DNA from 2 places in the Neobacillus sp. B4I6 genome. Region 1 is predicted to be linked to the other one. Evidence: a T-box and tRNA genes for the amino acid it is inferred to sense, from the RefSeq annotation. Region 1 holds a T-box; the other holds one or more tRNA genes.
The links. The T-box of region 1 lies ahead of proS (proline--tRNA ligase). A T-box ahead of a tRNA ligase gene usually reads a tRNA of that ligase, here a tRNA-Pro.
Positions count from the first base shown of each region.

Region 1 (3,260 bases):
CTGCCGCCTCCGTTATATACCCCTTCCCGCTATAGCGCGTATCAATCCAGTAACCTATTTCAACTTTTGGGATATTCCAGTTGATCCTGTGCAATCCAGAAGAACCGATGAATTCTCCTGTTTCTCGATTAAATATATGTAACCTTAAATCCTCGCGGGTTAAAAACTTAGCATGTGCCTCACGCATATTTACTTCTACATCTTCCTCGGTTTGCTCGTGATGGGCCCAAGGCATCCATTCTTTTATTTCATTTAACGAAGACTGCATTGCTTGGTACACCACTTTACCATCTCCGGGCAGAGGCATACGTATTAATAATCTTTCTGTGTAAAATTGATTTGGAAAGTCTAGTAGTATTGGTTTCATAATCTTGCCCTCCTTCTGAATATAAATAATTCGCTACGATCATTGTTCATTCCTTTTTTCAGAAAAAAATATGGAGGAGCCGATTCGCTGATTGAATCAATAAATCCGCTGATACGCCGAAAGTTTAATTCGCTCATTGAACTGAGAAATTCGCCCATTCAATCGAAAAATTCGCTCATAAATTTAATTTCCTTCACGGTTGCAGCACAATATATAATAAAAAAGACCCTTCCCAACCAGGAAGAGCCCGAAAGTTTGCTTTTTTTAGTATGCTTTTGCCCAATAAACCATTTTATTGGCTTCTTTTCCACAGCATACACATTTGTCAGATACTTTTTCTTGCTCGAATGGCAAACATCTAGATGTTGCGCCAGCATCTTCTTTAATTTTTTCCTCACATGCTAATTCACCGCACCACATGGCCTTGATAAAACCTGGTTTTGCTTCGAGTGATTGCTTTAACTCATCAAGTGTTACAGCAACAGTGGTTCTTTCTTCACGATGAGTAAGTGCTTTATTATATAAATTTGTTTGAATTTCATCTAATAACTCAACAAGCTTCGTTTCTAATTGGTCCAGTGGAACAAACACTTTCTCTAATGTATCGCGTCTTACTAGGACCACTTGCTTGTTTTCGATATCTTTAGGTCCCACCTCAAGACGGACTGGGATACCTTTCATTTCATACTCATTGAACTTCCAGCCTGGCTTTTTATCACTAGCATCGATCCCTACACGTACAACACTTGATAAAGTCTCTTTTAACTCGTAGGCAAAATCAAGAACGCCTTCTTTATGCTGAGCAATCGGCACAATCATCACTTGAGTTGGCGCTGCTTTTGGCGGAATCACAAGGCCGCGGTCATCGCCGTGCACCATGATTAAGGCACCGATAATTCTTGTTGTGAAGCCCCAAGAGGTTTGATGCACATATTGGAGCTTTCCTTCTTTGTCTGTATATTGAATGTTAAATGCCTCGGCAAATCCTGTGCCGAAGTGGTGAGATGTACCAGACTGTAATGCTTTTCCATCATGCATTAAGCTTTCTATCGTAAAAGTAGCCTTTGCACCTGCAAACTTTTCCTTTTCCGTTTTTTGTCCTTTTACAACTGGAATCGCAAGGATTTCTTCACAAACTGCGGCATAAACATTTAGCATTTTAATGGTTTCTTCCATGGCCTCTTCGTCAGTTGCATGCGCGGTATGACCTTCCTGCCATAAAAACTCTAATGTCCGTAAGAATGGACGGGTTGTTTTTTCCCAACGGACCACGTTTGCCCATTGGTTATAAAGCTTTGGCAGATCTCTGTATGAATGGATGATGTTACTATAATGCTCGCAAAAAAGAACTTCTGATGTAGGACGGACAACTAATCGTTCTGCTAATGGTTCAGACCCGCCATGTGTGACCCAGGCCACTTCTGGTGCAAAACCTTCAACATGATCTTTTTCTTTTTGCAGCAAGCTTTCAGGAATAAACAAAGGCATATAAACATTTTCATGCCCCGTTTCTTTTATACGGCGATCCAATTCATTTTTTATATTATCCCATAAAGCATAACCATATGGTCGAATAATCATCGAGCCACGAACACTTGAATAATCAATTAAGTCAGCTTTTGTTACCACATCGGTATACCACTGGGCGAAATCATCGTCCATTGCAGTTACATCTTTTACAAAATCTTTTGCCATGTTTGACACCTCATTAAATTTTTTTAAATAAGTAACGGTCGCTTCCGCTTTTCTACACAAAAAGGCCTTGATCCTCAAAAAAGGGACCAAGGCCTGGCGGTACCACCCTAAATTCATAAAGCAAAAAGCTTTATACACTTTCCATGATAACGGACATTATCCGCATGTATCTTCATATGTATCCGATACAGAACTCAGAGGCAGGTTCAAATGACCGTCTTAAGAAACCTCGCACCATTGGTTTCCTCTCTTGGTAAGACCTTTTCACTTTACTAATCCCCGTCACAGTTTCAATAGTATTTTTGAAAATTATATATTTCATTATAAAAAAAGTCAATTTTTTTTATGGAATATATTGCTGAAGCCAGCAATTTTCCTTCAAATTTACTTTAAACGTCTAAAAAAATCAGTTAAAATGCTAGTAATTAGAAAAAATGGGGTGGCTTACTTGGAAAAAGAAAAGGATGATCTCCAACAAGAGGAAGAAGAAAAAGAATTTCTACTTGAATATATTAAGATGCAGAATGAGGCCATGAAAAGAATTTTTAAAAATACCCTTGATAAAGAAAATAAAGAATAAAATCGATCTCCTACTATTCCATATCCTAATTTAACCTCATTAATATTCATAAAACGTTCATATTAATCACTAAAAATACAAATTTGAATGGGTTATTTCCATTTATAATACTCATATGTTGTAAATTATTTAATGAATAAAACATACACATTTGAGGAGACATAAAATGAATATTTTTGCGATTATTTCGGCAATTGTAGTTGCCATTGGTACCGGATATTCCATTTATTCTGTTTACCGTCATAAAAATAAGCTAGCCAATACATCTGGGATTATGATTAGTATGGTCATCGCGGTAATCACAGGGTTACTGACCGGCAGTATCATTGGCATCATTTCCGGTGAGATTTTTCTAGTAGTCGGAGTCAGTATGATTATTGGTTTCGTCTTAGGTTTCTTAGCTGGACACCCCGTTGGGATATTAGCCATCCTTATGGGATCAATTTCTGGTTTAATGGGCGGGATCATTGGAGCTATTCTCGGTGCCTTTCTTCAATTTATAAATCCTACTATTTTACTTGGAATCTTGTTAGGTTTTTATATTTTAATTATCGGATTCGTGATCATGTATATTTTCGTGGAATCGAATAATAAATTATCCCTTGATACACAAGAGCT
Region 1 covers NZ_JBNPWB010000002.1:2,797,565-2,800,824, forward strand. Annotated here, with positions in the region: gene QF028_RS15920 (GNAT family N-acetyltransferase) at 1-367, opposite strand, end outside; gene proS (proline--tRNA ligase) at 632-2,062, opposite strand; T-box leader at 2,141-2,357, opposite strand; gene QF028_RS15930 (hypothetical protein) at 2,511-2,642, shown strand; gene QF028_RS15935 (cupredoxin domain-containing protein) at 2,809-3,260, shown strand, end outside.

Region 2 (3,260 bases), 1.8 Mb from region 1:
CGACAGGACGGAAAGACCCCGTGGAGCTTTACTGTAGCCTGATATTGAATTTTGGTACAGCTTGTACAGGATAGGTAGGAGCCTGAGATACGTGAGCGCTAGCTTGCGTGGAGGCGTCGGTGGGATACTACCCTGGCTGTATTGAAATTCTAACCCGCACCCCTGATCGGGGTGGGAGACAGTGTCAGGTGGGCAGTTTGACTGGGGCGGTCGCCTCCTAAAGAGTAACGGAGGCGCCCAAAGGTTCCCTCAGAATGGTTGGAAATCATTCGCAGAGTGTAAAGGCACAAGGGAGCTTGACTGCGAGACCTACAAGTCGAGCAGGGACGAAAGTCGGGCTTAGTGATCCGGTGGTTCCGCATGGAAGGGCCATCGCTCAACGGATAAAAGCTACCCCGGGGATAACAGGCTTATCTCCCCCAAGAGTCCACATCGACGGGGAGGTTTGGCACCTCGATGTCGGCTCATCGCATCCTGGGGCTGTAGTCGGTCCCAAGGGTTGGGCTGTTCGCCCATTAAAGCGGTACGCGAGCTGGGTTCAGAACGTCGTGAGACAGTTCGGTCCCTATCCGTCGTGGGCGCAGGAAATTTGAGAGGAGCTGTCCTTAGTACGAGAGGACCGGGATGGACGCACCGCTGGTGTACCAGTTGTTCTGCCAAGGGCATCGCTGGGTAGCTATGTGCGGACGGGATAAGTGCTGAAAGCATCTAAGCATGAAGCCCCCCTCAAGATGAGATTTCCCATAGCGCAAGCTAGTAAGAACCCTGAAAGATGATCAGGTTGATAGGTCAGAGGTGGAAGCGTGGTAACATGTGGAGCTGACTGATACTAATCGTTCGAGGACTTAACCAATTTATAAGGCACACTCAGTTTTACAAACTTCTTCTGCATTATCTAGTTTTGAGGGAATGATACCTCAAAAAACAAGTCTGGCAGCAATGGCGAGAAGGTCACACCCGTTCCCATACCGAACACGGAAGTTAAGCTTCTCAGCGCCGATGGTAGTTGGGACACGCGTCCCTGTGAGAGTAGGACGTTGCCAGGCGGTATTATATGGAGGATTAGCTCAGCTGGGAGAGCATCTGCCTTACAAGCAGAGGGTCGGCGGTTCGAGCCCGTCATCCTCCACCATTTTTCTTTTACTATGCGGGTGTGGCGGAATTGGCAGACGCACCAGACTTAGGATCTGGCGCCGCAAGGCGTGGGGGTTCGACTCCCTTCACCCGCACCAAAGTTTTTTGCGTTAGAAAAAAACATCCATATAAGCGGAAGTAGTTCAGTGGTAGAACATCACCTTGCCAAGGTGGGGGTCGCGGGTTCGAATCCCGTCTTCCGCTCCAAACAGTGCCGGGGTGGCGGAACTGGCAGACGCACAGGACTTAAAATCCTGCGGTAGGTGACTACCGTACCGGTTCGATTCCGGTCCTCGGCACCATGTTTTATCGAAGGTAATTTAAAACATCAAATATAGCGCCCAGTGCGTCATATTATCGGGAAGTAGCTCAGCTTGGTAGAGCACTTGGTTTGGGACCAAGGGGTCGCAGGTTCGAATCCTGTCTTCCCGACCATTCTTTATTGCAGAATATTTTGGGGTCTTAGCTCAGCTGGGAGAGCGCCTGCTTTGCACGCAGGAGGTCAGGGGTTCGATCCCCCTAGACTCCACCTTAATAATATAATTTTTTTGGCGGTGTAGCTCAGCTGGCTAGAGCGCTCGGTTCATACCCGAAAGGTCGGGGGTTCGACTCCCTTCGCCGCTACCAAAATACTATTATATGATTTTCTTTTTCCATGGAGGAATACCCAAGTTTGGCTGAAGGGATCGGTCTTGAAAACCGACAGGCGGGTAACACCGCGCGGGGGTTCGAATCCCTCTTCCTCCTCCAGTTTTATTATTTTTTATATGTGGAGGGGTAGCGAAGTGGCTAAACGCGGCGGACTGTAAATCCGCTCCCTCCGGGTTCGGCGGTTCGAATCCGTCCCCCTCCACCATGTTTAGGGGCATAGTTTAAAGGTAGAACTAAGGTCTCCAAAACCTTCAGTGTGGGTTCAATTCCTACTGCCCCTGTCAAAAAGGCAAAAAAAATTCCAAGTATATGCTTGGAATTTTTTTTGCCTTTTTTTATTTTGCCTCTTTCGTCGCATGCGGCGGGATTAACTTGTTTGGGCTCCTTATTAAAAAAATAGTTTAATATTTTGTAAAAAAATAAAACTTATTGTTTCGGTTTATAACATAATGTAATATACTATATACAAATAAGTATAACACATTTATAATGAATCTATTGAATATAACATATTTAATGTAGATAAGGGGGGGGTAATTATTAAATTATCTAAACGTCAGGATGAAATCCTCCAGATTGTTAAACAAAACGGGCCCATTACAGGAAAAGACATCGCAGAGAAGCTTTCATTAACAAGAGCTGCACTAAGACCCGATCTTGCCATTTTAACGATGTCAGGTAACTTAGATGCAAGGCCGCGAGTAGGTTATTTTTTTAATGAAAGCTTTGAAGCAAAGCAACAGGCTAAAAGGTTTATCCACCAAAAGGTAACGGATTATAAAGCCCATCCAATTGTCGTTGAGAAATCAACCTCCGTGTATGATGCGATCGTGCAGCTCTTTTTAGAGGATGTGGGCACACTTTATGCGGTTGATACAAAAGGACATCTAGCAGGGGTTGTTTCCCGTAAGGATTTGCTCAGAGCATCACTAGGAAATCAAAATCTAAATGAATTGCCTGTCAGTGTCATCATGACTAGAATGCCAAATATTATTACAATAAATCCTGAAGAGACCTTGCTCGAAGCAGCCAAAAAGATGATCCATAATCGCATTGACTCTTTACCAGTTGTTAAGGAAATAGAGGAGCAAAGAAGTACATATTTGCTGGTAGGAAGAATCACCAAAACCACTATAACGCGGGCATATTTAGAAATCATGGAAAACAATTCAAACTAAGGAGAGTGGCTGCCATTTTGGTACAGAAAGAAGTTGTCTATGTTGTATCTGACTCAGTAGGTGAAACAGCTGAGTTTGTAGTAAAGGCAGTGGCAACACAATTTAATGGCGGGCAGGTAGAAATTCGCCGTAATTCCTATGTGGATGATTTTGAAGATATTGAAGATATCATTTTACTAGCAAAAAAGGGACGGACGATTATTGCCTATACGATCGTTATTCCATCATTAAAAGAGTATTTAGATCGACGTGCAAAAGAAGAGAGCATTTTTGCTGTAGATTTACTAAGTCCATTGA
Region 2 covers NZ_JBNPWB010000002.1:1,047,398-1,050,657, forward strand. Annotated here, with positions in the region: rRNA gene QF028_RS07205 (23S ribosomal RNA) at 1-853, shown strand, start outside; rRNA gene rrf (5S ribosomal RNA) at 930-1,046, shown strand; tRNA gene QF028_RS07215 (tRNA-Val) at 1,057-1,132, shown strand; tRNA gene QF028_RS07220 (tRNA-Leu) at 1,148-1,232, shown strand; tRNA gene QF028_RS07225 (tRNA-Gly) at 1,267-1,341, shown strand; tRNA gene QF028_RS07230 (tRNA-Leu) at 1,348-1,436, shown strand; tRNA gene QF028_RS07235 (tRNA-Pro) at 1,493-1,569, shown strand; tRNA gene QF028_RS07240 (tRNA-Ala) at 1,591-1,663, shown strand; tRNA gene QF028_RS07245 (tRNA-Met) at 1,685-1,761, shown strand; tRNA gene QF028_RS07250 (tRNA-Ser) at 1,792-1,884, shown strand; tRNA gene QF028_RS07255 (tRNA-Tyr) at 1,906-1,990, shown strand; tRNA gene QF028_RS07260 (tRNA-Trp) at 1,996-2,066, shown strand; gene QF028_RS07265 (helix-turn-helix transcriptional regulator) at 2,322-2,963, shown strand; gene QF028_RS07270 (pyruvate, water dikinase regulatory protein) at 2,981-3,260, shown strand, end outside.
Region 2: it encodes a tRNA-Pro, which carries the amino acid that the T-box ahead of proS (proline--tRNA ligase) is inferred to sense. The anticodon was not compared.